One region of the Mesorhizobium australicum WSM2073 genome, then DNA from elsewhere that is predicted to be linked to it. Evidence: predicted binding sites of a transcription regulator. Region 1 holds the regulator's gene; each other region holds the start of a gene.

Region 1 (4,219 bases):
CGAAAATGCCCGCGAATCCATCGCCGACCACATCAGGGGCAGCGTCGGCGGCGCTGAAGGCGAGATCGCGGCGGCGCTGATCGTCGGCGTGCGCGCCGGCATACCCGATGAAATCAATGAAGCGATGCGGCGTACCGGCATCTATCACATCATCTCTATTTCGGGACTGCATATGGCGCTTGTGGCCGGCACCATCATGGGTCTGCTGCGTGGTGCCTTCGCGCTGTTTCCAGACTTTTCCGCGCGCCGGCCGGTGAAGAAATACGCGGCCGCCGCCGCACTGTTCTCGATCGCGGCCTATCTCATCATTTCCGGTGTCGTCGTTGCCGCCGAACGCAGCTTCATCATGCTGGCGGTGATGCTGATTGCCGTCTTCTTCGATCGCGCTGCGCTGACCATGCGCAATCTGGGGATCTCGGCGATCGCCGTCATCCTGGTCTCGCCGCACGAGGTCGTCGGCCCGAGCTTTCAGATGTCGTTCGCCGCGACCGCGGCCCTGGTTGGCGCTTATGCCGGCTGGGCCGATCACCGTGCGGGAAAGACGCGGCCACCGCCGCCAAAGCGATCGCTGCCCGGGTTCCTGACGCGAAAATTCCTGCTGGCGACAGGTGGATTGGCCATGACGTCCATTATCGCCGGCAGCGCCACGGCACTGTTTGCCATCTGGCATTTCCAGCGGGTATCGCCGCTCAGCCTGTTCGCCAATCTGGCCGTGATGCCTATCGTGTCGGTCGTGATGTTCCTGGCCGTCGCCAGCGCGCTGTTGATGCCATTCGGACTGGATTGGCCGGCTCTCTACCTCATGGGCAAGGGCCTGACAGCAATGATCGCCGTGTCGGCGTGGATATCGGAGCGCTCTCCGGTCGATGGAGTCGGGCTGATTTCGCAGCAATCCGTGCTGCTGGTCACCGTCGCGCTGGTTATCGCGACGATGGCGACGACATGGCTGCGGCTCGCGGCGCTGCCATTCGCGCTCGCCGGCCTGTTGACTGTGTCGCACACACGCGCGCCCGATGTGCTGATCTCGGAAGATGCGCGGCTGGTCGCGCTGCCGATCGGCAATGGCGAACTGGCCGTCAACCGGGAACGTCCGAACGAATTCGCAACCGACAACTGGAAGCGCGCCCTGATCTCCGAAACAATCGTCAAACCGGAAATGTTCGACACGACAGACAGGCAATTCGATGTTGCCAGTCCCACCGACCTGCCGCCGGGATCGCCCTTCTACTGCCGCGAAGGCCTGTGCCTTGCCAGGCACCCTTCCGGCGCGATCATTGCCTATGTCGAGGACCGCAAGACCACCTGGAAAGCCTGCGCTTTCGCCGACCTGATCATCGTCAATGACGCAACCGCCTATGACGCCTGCCACAATCCACTGGTTCTCGTCGTCACCAAACGGCAGCTCGCCCGCAAGGGAAGCGCTGCCGTCTTCTTCAATCCCCAGTCGGCCACGACCCGGGCCGCGATCGCGTTTGCCGTCGACGGACCATACCGGCCCTGGCACGAACAGCGAAAATTCTCACGCGAGGCGAGGGGGCTGCCGCCGTACAAAAAACCCGACAAGCCCGATAACAAGCCGGTTCAGTAGCGCCTGATCAACCCGACCAGCTTGCCTTGTACCTTGACCCTGTCCGGCCCGAAAATGCGCGTTTCGTAGGCTGGATTGGCGGCCTCGAGCGCGATCGAAGCGCCTTTGCGGCGGAACCGCTTCAGTGTCGCTTCCTCTTCGTCGACCAGTGCCACGATAATTTCGCCCGGGCTTGCCGTGTCGGCATTGCGGATAATGACCGTGTCTCCATCGAAGATACCAGCCTCGATCATCGAGTCGCCCTTGACCTCCAACGCATAGTGCTCGCCGCCCATGATCATGTCCGGCGGCACCGAGATCGAATGCGTCTGATGCTGGATGGCATCGATCGGCACACCGGCGGCGATACGGCCCATGACCGGGATGGACACGGCTGAAACCGCGTCGTCGTCGTTGCCGGCCGCGGGCAGGCGCGAAGGCGCAGCGGCCGGCCTGATCTGGCGTCCGAGACTGCCTTGGCCAAGGCTGCCTTGGATGACGCTTGGCGAGAACTTCTTTGCCGCATTGAGGCCCGGCGCGATCGAGTCCGGCAGCCGCAGCACTTCCAGCGCGCGCGCCCGATTGGGTAGCCGGCGAATGAAGCCGCGCTCCTCCAGGGCCGTGATCAGGCGATGGATCCCCGACTTGGAGGCAAGATCGAGTGCTTCCTTCATCTCGTCGAAGGAAGGCGGTATCCCGCTTTCCTTGAGCCGTTCGTGGATGAACATCAGCAGTTCATGTTGCTTGCGTGTCAGCATGGCGGCCCCCAAGACATTGAACGAAAGGTTGAACCAGAATCGAAAAAACAAACCCAGAACAAACACTATCTGTTCCAGTTGTGTTCTGCAACCGTTTAAAGTTTAATGAATTTGTTAAGGGGTCTGAAGTTTTTTGCCCGCGACGGCGGGCGGCAACCAGTCCTTTCCGCCGTCGGCAGGCGCATTGAAATCGTTTTGGTTAATGGCCTGTGGCCCATCCGCCGACGAGGCTTTGGCATCAGTTAGTTGGAAGGCTTCTCCTCGGAGGGACGTATAATTCGCGGAGCCATTATTCGCGGAACGAAACGAAACCAAAATGCCAACGATTGGTAGCTTCGGGCGGCCATGGATCGGGGCGTTCGGCGCACTCCGGCCAGCGCGTTCGAATAGGCGTCGCGGAAGCGCTGAAGTTATCCCGAACCCGCCTTCAAGCTGCCGGCGCGAGCGGCGTATCTGGTAGCGCCGCTGTCTTCGCTGTGGACATAGACGTGCAGTGTGTAGCCGATATGCGCCGTCATCAGCGCCTTGGCCCGCTCGACGTCACGGTCGAGCGCCGCTTCCATGATCGCGGTATGGTGTTCGATCGCAATCGCTTCGCGTAGCGCTTCGATTGCCTCTTCATAGCCATCCTTGAGGCCGGCCGCGGCCCGCAGTGTCGGCGCCAGACCAAGGAAGCGATGATGCCGGCGCAGCTGATCCGAGATCGTCGAGCGGAACCGCAACAGCCAGTCGCATGTGGCGGCGCTCAGCAGCGCCGCATGGAAAGCCTCGTGGTTCTCGTCCCATCTGTCGACGGCCGCGTCCGAGGGATCGTCGACCGCCGTCTTGCAACGCGAGAGCCGGTAGTGGGCGGTGACCACGGCATCCTCCCACTCCCTGCCGCCTTTTTCCATCGATTCGAGGAACAGGGGTATCTCGACCACCATCCTGGCGCGTGCCAGATCCTCCAGCTCGGCCCGCGACACCGGAGCCACGGCAAAACCACGATTGCTGATCGCGGTGACCAGGCGTTCGGCCTCGAGCCGCGACAGGGCTTCGCGCAACGGTGTCCAGCCGACGCCATAGGTGCCGCGCAGCGCACTCAGTTTGAGCGGGGCGCCGGGCATGAGGCGCGTGGTCAGGATGTCGCGCCGCAACAGCTGATAGGCGGCTTCCGTTTTTGTGGAACTCGTTTCATTCAGCATGGTGATCAATCCGTCGTCTGGCGAAAAGTATATATGATAGTGCGTCACAGCAACAATTATATATAATGTTTGACACAGACCAGCGGACTCACCATGATCGCCGTAGTAGCCGCGTTTCCAAGCGGCCCTGATCAAATCTGGGAGGAAATGATGTTGAAGTCGAAATCCGCTTGGTTGTCGGGCTTGGCCCTGGCAGGCGCATTGATGGTCAGTGCCGGCAGTGCCGCGGCCGATCAGATCCGTATCGGCATTGCCAATTTCGGCGAGCATCCGCAATTGAACGCCGCCATAGCCGGCTTCAAGAAGGCGCTGACGGATAACGGCTTCGTCGAGGGCAAGGACGTCGTCTACACGGAGAGCCACACCAATTTCGATGCGTCGCTGGTGCCGCAGATGATCGCCAAGCTGCAGGCCGAGCAGCCCAAGCTGATCTACACCATCACCACGCCGGTCTCACAGATCGCCAAGAAAGCGCTCGCCGGTTCCGGCATTCCGATCGTTTTTGCCGCGGTCACCGATCCGGTGGCGGCCAAGCTGGTGCCGTCATGGGACGCCGGAGACGAAGGCATGACCGGCGCCAGCGATCTGCAGGACGTCGCCGCGGTGATGGCCTTCACCAAGAAGCTGCTGCCGAACGCCAAGCGCTTCGGCGTGCCTTATAATCCCGGTGAGGCCAATGACGTTGCCTTGGTCGAAAAGATCAAGGCGGC
Region 2 (4,219 bases), 220 kb from region 1:
CAGCGCCAGCGCGCGGCCCGTATCCGGCGCCTTCACCTCCTCGGTGTTGTTGAGGAAATAGTCGACATTGCTGGCTGGCTGCGTGCCATCGGTCGGCTCAGCCATTTTCTTCGACGGATCGACCGGCTTGACCAGATAGGGCGTGACGATGATGACCAGGTCGGTCTCGCGCCGCTGATAGGATTTCGACGAAAACAGCGCTCCAAGCACCGGCATCTTGCCAAGGCCGGGAATGCGAGACGTGGTGATGTCGTTCTGGGACTGCAAAAGCCCGGCGATCATGAAGCTCTGGCCGTTCTTCAGGTCGACCGAGGTCTTGGCGCGGCGCACGATGAAGCCGGGCACGGAAATGTTGCCGATATTGTAGGACGCCGACGCATCGATCGAGGAGACTTCCGGCGCGATGTCGAGGCTGACCAACCCGTCCTTGAGTACGGTCGGCTTGAAATCCAGGCTAACGCCATATTTCTTGTAGCTGACCGAAATCTTGCCGTTGTCCTCCGAAACCGGGATCGGAAATTCGCCGCCGGCCAGGAAGCTCGCTGTCTCCCCTGAACGCGCGATCAGGTTCGGCTCAGCCAGCCGACGGGCAAGGCCGCGCTCTTCCAGCGCCTTAATGGCAATGTCGATCGAGACGCCGTTCGACAGCAGTCGGCCGATGATCTCGCCGGTCCCCGCCGCTGGGACCGTGCCCGGATCCAGTGAAATGTCGCGACCGCCGAAGCCGTAGGCGAAATTGGCGCTGTATTTCGCGCCCAGGTCCTGCCCTGCCTGGCGGTTGATCTCGACGAACCGGACATTGAGCTGAACCTGCTGCGACGAAGAGATATTGACCGAGTTGATCACTTCCTCATTGCCGGAAAAGCGGCTGGCGATCTTGCTTGCCTTATCCGCTGCAACCGCGTCATCCGCCTCACCCGACAGCACGACACGGCCGTTGGCCGAGCCGACCTTGATCTTGGCGTCCGGCACACTGGCACGGATAGTGTTCGCCAATTGGTCGGTGTCGAGCGTCACCTCGATGTCCACGGTGCCGACGAGCTGCTTGTTCTGGTCGAACAGCGCAATGCCGGTGGTGCCGAGATTGTTGCCCAGCACATAGAAGGATTTGTCGGTCAGCGGGTTGACGTTGGCGATCTCCGGATCACCGATGACGATCTGGTAGAAGGCCGCGCTCGTCATGATCGTCTTGGGCTTGCCCTTGGCAACCTTGATCGACGCATTCTTGGTCGACGAGACATAGACGATGTCGTTGTCCGCCTTCGCCGCTCCGGGCAAGGCAAGCACGCCGCTCGCAGCCAGGGTAAACGCCATCGCCAGGGCGCGCACCAAGCGCGACCGAGCCTTCATTCGATATAGGGTACGCATCAACATTGTCCCGTCCCGCCCGGTCCCCACCGGTCTTTACTTCTGGTCCCGCGTTGGAACCTGATATTCCTCGGCCTGCGTGCCGCGCGTCACGATGATCGTCTTGAATTTAGGCTTCTCCGGCTCCTTCGCTATGGCATCGAACAAGGAGCCGGCCACGGCCTGCGTCTTGGAAGCGACGGATCCGCCGAAGGAAGAGATGGTGGTGACGCCGTTCTTGCCATCGCCGCCTTCGCTGGCGGAGCGAAGCGACAGCGACAGCGTTCCGACGGTGCGGGCAAGCGCCACTTTCTGCGCGCCGTCGCTCGTCACCTCGAGGGTCACGGAATTGGCCACCTGCGGCGTCGTCTGGCGCTCGTCGGCGCCCTGCCCGACGCTGAGCACCTTGGCGTCGGCAACGACGATCTCCGAGGTGATGGTCGAACCGGCAGCCCCTTGCGCGTTCTTGGCGACTTCCTGGATTTCGCCGGCATCGCGCGTCAGCACGACATCGACCCGGTCGCCCGGCGTCACGAAGCCACCGACGCCGGCGATCTCGTCGGTGCGGATGGTGACCGCCCGCATTCCGGGCGTCAGCATGTTGGACAGCGTCGCGCGGCCGTTCGGTCCCGACAGCTTGGCGAGCAGCACCGGCTCGTTGATCTCGATCGGCGACAGCGCGACCCGGCCGCCTTCGCCGAGCAATCCATCGATGGTGGCAAAGGCGCCCTGCGGAAGGGAATCCTGCGGCCACGGGATTTCGCTGAGCTTGGCGCGGTCGAGCTCCATGCCGTAGCGCAACGGCGCGTTCGCCACCACGATGGTCTTGAACTCGATCCTGGGCGCGGCCGGAGCGGCGATCGAGGCCGTTTTCTCCTGGGCATCGGCCTTCGCTTGGCTCTTGACCCAGAAATCCGCGGCAAAGATCGAGATCGCGCCGAAAACGGCGGCGATGCCGATCATCGTTATGGCCTTGCCCCTCACGCCGAAAACCCCTGATGCCCGCCGTTTCTTGTTATGTTGGGCTCACGCTAGGCGGCATTGTTAAAGAATCAGGAATATTGCGCGGCGGCATTTGACCTATTTCCGCCCGCTTGGTTATCGAATGGTTTTAGGGTAAGAGCAGTTAAATCCCCGAACGTAACAGGAACCTCCGTCGCTTGGCGCTGAAAAGCGTGGCAGTATCGACGGGTGATTCGCAGCTTGGACTCTATGGCAGGCATGGACGACAACAACGATCTTTTCGGCAATCTGGAAAAACAGCCGCAGCCGGTTCGCACGCCGGCGCGCCCGGCGGATCCGCTGGTACAGGCGGCCGCCAGGCGTCCAGCCGCAACCAAGGATGGCAGCGAGGGCTACAGCGCCGCCGACATCGAGGTGCTTGAGGGCCTTGAGCCGGTGCGCCGCCGGCCAGGCATGTATATTGGCGGCACCGACGACAAGGCGATGCACCATCTGTTCGCCGAGGTCATCGACAATTCGATGGACGAAGCGGTTGCCGGCCACGCCACCTTCATCGATGTCGAACTCTCCGCCGACGGCCATCTCACGGTCACCGACAATGGCCGCGGCATTCCGGTCGACATGCACCCAAAATTCAAGAAGCCGGCGCTCGAAGTCATCATGACGACGCTGCATTCGGGCGGCAAGTTCGACTCCAAGGTCTACGAGACATCAGGCGGCCTGCACGGCGTTGGCGTCTCCGTCGTCAACGCCCTGTCGGATCATCTTGAGGTCGAGGTGGCACGTGGGCGCCAGCTCTATCGCCAGCGCTTTTCGCGCGGCGTCCCGGTGACCGGACTGGAGCAGCTCGGCGAAGTCCACAACCGGCGCGGCACAAAAATCCGCTTCCATCCCGACGAGCAGATTTTCGGCAAGGGCGCGGCCTTCGAGCCGGCGCGTCTCTACCGCATGACGCGTTCGAAGGCGTACCTGTTTGGCGGCGTCGAGATCCGCTGGACCTGCGATCCCTCCCTCATCAAGGAAAAGGATCAGACACCGGCCAAGGCGGAATTCCATTTCCCAGGCGGCCTCAAGGATTATCTGAAGGCGTCGCTCGGCGACGATTTCCAGGTGACGCGCGAAATCTTCGCCGGCAAGAGCGACAAGCAAGGCGGCCATGGCTCGCTCGAATGGGCGGTCACCTGGTTCGGTGGCGACGGCTTCATCAATTCCTACTGCAACACCATCCCGACCGGTGAAGGCGGCACCCACGAAGCCGGCTTCCGAAACGTGCTGACGCGCGGTCTGCGCGCCTATGCCGACCTCGTCGGCAACAAGCGCGCCTCGATCGTCACCTCGGAAGACGTCATGATTTCGGCCGCCGGCATGCTGTCGGTGTTCATCCGCGAGCCGGAATTCGTCGGCCAGACCAAGGACAGGCTGGCGACGATCGAAGCGATACGCATCGTCGAGACCGCGATCCGCGACCCATTCGACCATTGGCTGGCCGACAATCCGCAGGAAGCCTCGAAGCTGCTCGACTGGGTGATCGCGCGCGCCGACGAACGGGTGCGCCGCCGCCAGGAAAAGGAAGTGTCGCGCAAGAGCGCGGTGCGCAAGCTGCGCTTGCCGGGCAAGCTCGCCGACTGCACGCAGAACGCGGCGGCGGGTGCCGAACTCTTCATCGTCGAAGGCGATTCCGCCGGCGGCTCGGCCAAGCAGGCGCGCGATCGTGCCAGCCAGGCCGTCTTGCCGCTGCGCGGAAAAATCCTCAACGTCGCCAGCGCCGGCAATGACAAGCTGGCCGCCAACCAGCAGATATCGGACCTGATCCAGGCGCTCGGCTGCGGCACACGGTCAAAATACCGTGACGAGGATTTGCGCTACGACCGCGTCATCATCATGACCGACGCCGACGTCGACGGCGCAC
Region 3 (4,219 bases), 370 kb from region 1:
CGGGCTGCCGGCAATGGACCTACACCGGCTCTCGCCACGGCAAGCTTGTCGCCATGCCCTATTGGAGCATTCCCGACAGCGCTTTCGACGATCCCGACGAAATGACGGTGTGGGCGCGACGCGCCTACGAAGCTGGGCGGCGGGCGGGGAAGTAGGCTCCCGCCAGCGCGAGGCCACCCCTCATCCGGCCGCTTCGCGGCCGCCTTCTCCCCGGCGGGGAGAAGAGGTTTGCGTTGAGGCCGCAAGTTCCTCTCCCCTCGGGGAGAGGTCGGATTGCCCCGAATTGCTCTTTGCAATTCGGTCTTGGTAATCCGGGTGAGGGGGACTCTCTTGGCAGTCCCTACAGCGCCTTGGCGATCTCAGCCGCCAGCCTTGCATTGTTCTCGACCAGCGCGATGTTGGTCTTCAGGCTGCGGCCGCCGGTGAGTTCGAGGATTTTTCCCAGCAGGAACGGCGTCACGGCCTTGCCGGTGACGTTGAGGGCTTCGGCCGCCTTTTGCGCGGCTTCGATGTAGCCCGCCATTTCTTCAGCGGGGATTTCGTGGGATTCCGGCACGGGATTGGCAATCAGCATGCCGCCGCCCAAGCCCAGAGCCAGGCGTGTCCGGTAGAAATGCGCGATATCTTCCGGTCCGTGCAAGGTCAATGGCGCCCGGAACGGTGACTGCCGCGACCAGAAGGCCGGCATCGTCTCGCAGCCATGGCCGACCACGGGCACGCCGCGCGTCTCCAGCACTTCCAGCGTCTTTTCGATGTCGAGGATCGCCTTGGCGCCGGCCGAGACGACGATCACCGGTGTACGCGCCAATTCATCGAGGTCGGCCGAGATGTCGAAGCTCTTTTCCGCCCCCTTGTGCACGCCGCCAATGCCGCCGGTGGCGAACACCTTTATCCCGACCATGTCAGCCGCGATCATGGTGGCGGCGACCGTGGTGCCACCGGTGCGGCCCTGCGCGACGGCGAAGCCGAGATCGGCGCGCGACAGCTTCATGGCGTCACCGGTCATCGCCAGCGATTCGCGTTCGCCGTCCGAAAGCCCGATCTTGATGCGGCCGTTGACCACCGCGATGGTTGCCGGCACGGCGCCGCCGTCAGCGATGATCTTTTCGACGTTGGCCGCCATGGCGCCATTGTCGGGATAGGGCATGCCATGGGTGATGATGGTGCTTTCGAGCGCCACCACCGGGCGCCCGGCGGCCAGGGCCTGCGCCACCGGTGCGTGGACATCGATGAAGGGGCGGGCGGTCTCTGGCGTCATCTCTGATCTCCAATCCGGAGTGCGGCGCGTCCATCAGGAAAGCGTAGCTTCACCGCGCGTTATGAACTTGCCGGGTCTCATGCCACTTCCCTGGCATCCGGCACAAGGGCCAGCGCTTCCGCGAAGCTCGCCGCGGTGAATTCGGGCACCGCGTCGGCGCTTTCGATGGCCAGCGTTGCCGCGGCGACGCCCTCACGCACGGCGTGGCGCAGCGGCTGGCCCCGCAGCAGTGCTGCGACCGTTGCACCTGCCAGCGCGTCGCCGGCGCCGGTGACATCGGCGACTTTTCTGGGGGCAGGCGGCAGGATCGAAAAGGCGCCTGTCTCATCGAAACCCAGCACAGGGCCGCTGCCGGCCGTGACCACGCCGCTGGCAAGGCCGCTGCACCGCAACCCGTCGACCATTTCCCGCTCGGCGGCCGCTGCATTGACACCGGCCAGCACGACGGCCTCTCGCCGGTTCATGAAGAGCTGGGCCAGCCCGCCGAGAACCGGTATCAGCCGCGTTACCTTCGCCGGCGAAATCGCGATGGCGAAAACCGGTTTACCGGCGGCGAGCGACAGCAGCCGCTCCAGGGCGGCCGACGGCAGATTGGCGTCGCACAGGATGGCATCGGCGGCGGCCACCTCCTGGCGTATCTTGGAACGCCTGATCTGCTTGGGAAAAGCCAGGTCGTACAGTGCCATGTCGGCAAAGCCGACGATCAATTCGCCCTCGCGATCGATCAATGCCGTGTAGCTCGGCGTGGTACGGTCGAGGAACACCGCCGAAAGATCGGCGATGCCTGCCTCGGCGATGGCCCGTGAAACCGTATCGGCCGACGCATCGCCGCCCCGCATCGACACCAGGGAGGCCGACACGCCGCGCCGCACCATGCTGCGCAACGCATTGAAGACGCCCCCGCCGACATCCTCGCGCATCGTGCCGGGATTGGAGGCTGCCGGCACATAGGGACCGTACACCTGGCCACGCCGGTCGATATGGGCGCCGCCCACGGCCAGGATCTTCGGGGATTCCACCATGGTGGCGATATGACCTTTGTTGTTGCGGCCGCACAAGCGCTAGAGTGCGCGACAGAGCTTCGCATGCTGGTCGGCGATTCGGTCGGGCGATACGATCGAGCCGTCTGGCCCAATGCGGAGCCCGTTCGTGCCAGGGTTTGCGAGACAAAAAAAGAACAAATCGCGATATCCTTTGTTTTTCAGTTGGTTGTCACCCCTTGCCAAATGAGAACAAAAAAGGTACAAAATGGCAGGGATCACGGATTGTCCGGCCTTCATTGACGACCAAGGGGTGATGTATCATGGCTCAGAATTCTTTGCGGCTGGTAGAGGATAAGGCAGTGGACAAATCAAAGGCTCTGGATGCGGCGCTGTCGCAAATCGAGCGGGCTTTCGGCAAGGGCTCGATCATGCGGCTCGGCGCCAACGAGCAGGTCGTCGAGATCGAAACGGTGCCGACCGGCTCGCTCGGCCTCGACATCGCGCTCGGCGTCGGTGGCTTGCCGCGCGGCCGTATCATCGAGATCTATGGGCCGGAAAGCTCCGGCAAGACGACCCTGGCCCTGCACACCGTGGCTGAAGCCCAGAAGAAGGGCGGCATCTGCGCCTTCGTCGATGCCGAACACGCGCTCGATCCGGTCTACGCCCGCAAGCTCGGCGTCGATCTTGAGAACCTGCTGATCTCGCAGCCCGACACCGGCGAGCAGGCGCTGGAGATTTGCGACACGCTGGTGCGTTCCGGCGCCATCGACGTGCTGGTGGTCGATTCGGTGGCGGCGCTGACGCCGCGTGCCGAGATCGAGGGCGAGATGGGCGATTCGCTGCCGGGTCTGCAGGCCCGCCTGATGAGCCAGGCGCTGCGCAAGCTGACCGCGTCGATCTCGCGCTCCAACACCATGGTCATCTTCATCAACCAGATCCGCATGAAGATCGGCGTCATGTTCGGTTCGCCCGAAACCACGACCGGCGGCAACGCGCTGAAATTCTACGCTTCGGTTCGCCTCGACATCCGCCGTATCGGCTCGGTCAAGGATCGTGACGAGGTCGTCGGCAACCAGACCCGCGTCAAGGTGGTCAAGAACAAGTTGGCGCCGCCCTTCAAGGTGGTCGAGTTCGACATCATGTATGGCGAGGGCGTCTCCAAGACCGGCGAACTGGTCGACCTCGGCGTCAAGGCCGGCGTGGTCGAGAAATCGGGCGCCTGGTTCTCCTATAATTCGCAGCGTCTCGGCCAGGGCCGCGAGAATGCGAAACTGTTCCTGCGCGACAATCCCGATACCGCGCGCGAGATCGAACTGGCGCTCAGGCAGAATGCCGGATTGATCGCCGAAAAGTTCCTCGAAAATGGTGGCTCCGAGGGCAATGGCGACGACGGTTTTGAGGACGAAGCCGGCGCGATGTAGGCAACGGCCAGAATTTGGCCATAAATCCAGACTATTAGTCAATGCTTAAGTAACAGAGTTCCGTAGTACCGCGTTCCAAACCGCCGGCCTTCGCGCCGGCGGTTTTCGTTTGGGCGGCCCCGCAAGTGCCGGTGCAAAGCGCGAATTGGCCCAATTCCGTGTTTCTGGACAGGGTCAAGAGCTACGGCTAAAAGGCCAGCTCCATCTTCTAGAAAATACAGAGCCATCTCCCGCCGGTCCGGCCGGCGGCTCTCTTGAAAAGGCAGTATCCATGAGTGGCGTCAACGAGATCCGGTCGACCTTTCTCGACTATTTCCGCAAGGAGGGCCACGAGGTCGTGGCCTCAAGCCCGCTCGTGCCGCGCAACGATCCGACATTGATGTTCACCAATGCCGGCATGGTGCAGTTCAAGAATGTCTTCACCGGTTTGGAGAAGCGGCCCTATTCGCGCGCCACCACAGCCCAGAAAAGCGTCCGCGCCGGCGGCAAGCACAACGATCTCGACAATGTCGGCTATACCGCGCGCCACCTGACCTTCTTCGAGATGCTCGGCAATT

The links. Region 1 encodes LexA, which represses DNA repair genes until DNA is damaged. Its sites were predicted from a motif close to TGTTCNNNNTGTGTTCNG; they were not measured.
Region 2: parE (DNA topoisomerase IV subunit B) is a predicted target of LexA. The motif match lies at 2,482-2,499, and genes of this name have one in related genera.
Region 3: recA (recombinase RecA) is a predicted target of LexA. The motif match lies at 2,487-2,504, and genes of this name have one in related genera.

What each region holds. Positions count from the first base shown of each region.
Region 1 is NC_019973.1:4,107,131-4,111,349, forward strand. It holds gene MESAU_RS19670 (ComEC/Rec2 family competence protein) at 1-1,588, shown strand, start outside; gene lexA (transcriptional repressor LexA) at 1,582-2,325, opposite strand; gene MESAU_RS19680 (GntR family transcriptional regulator) at 2,736-3,509, opposite strand; gene MESAU_RS19685 (ABC transporter substrate-binding protein) at 3,660-4,219, shown strand, end outside.
Region 2 is NC_019973.1:3,883,008-3,887,226, reverse strand. It holds gene MESAU_RS18635 (type II and III secretion system protein family protein) at 1-1,374, opposite strand, end outside; gene cpaB (Flp pilus assembly protein CpaB) at 1,405-2,331, opposite strand; gene parE (DNA topoisomerase IV subunit B) at 2,569-4,219, shown strand, end outside.
Region 3 is NC_019973.1:4,481,165-4,485,383, reverse strand. It holds gene MESAU_RS21660 (TfoX/Sxy family protein) at 1-155, shown strand, start outside; gene MESAU_RS21655 (pseudouridine-5'-phosphate glycosidase) at 341-1,258, opposite strand; gene MESAU_RS21650 (carbohydrate kinase family protein) at 1,336-2,280, opposite strand; gene recA (recombinase RecA) at 2,562-3,662, shown strand; gene alaS (alanine--tRNA ligase) at 3,934-4,219, shown strand, end outside.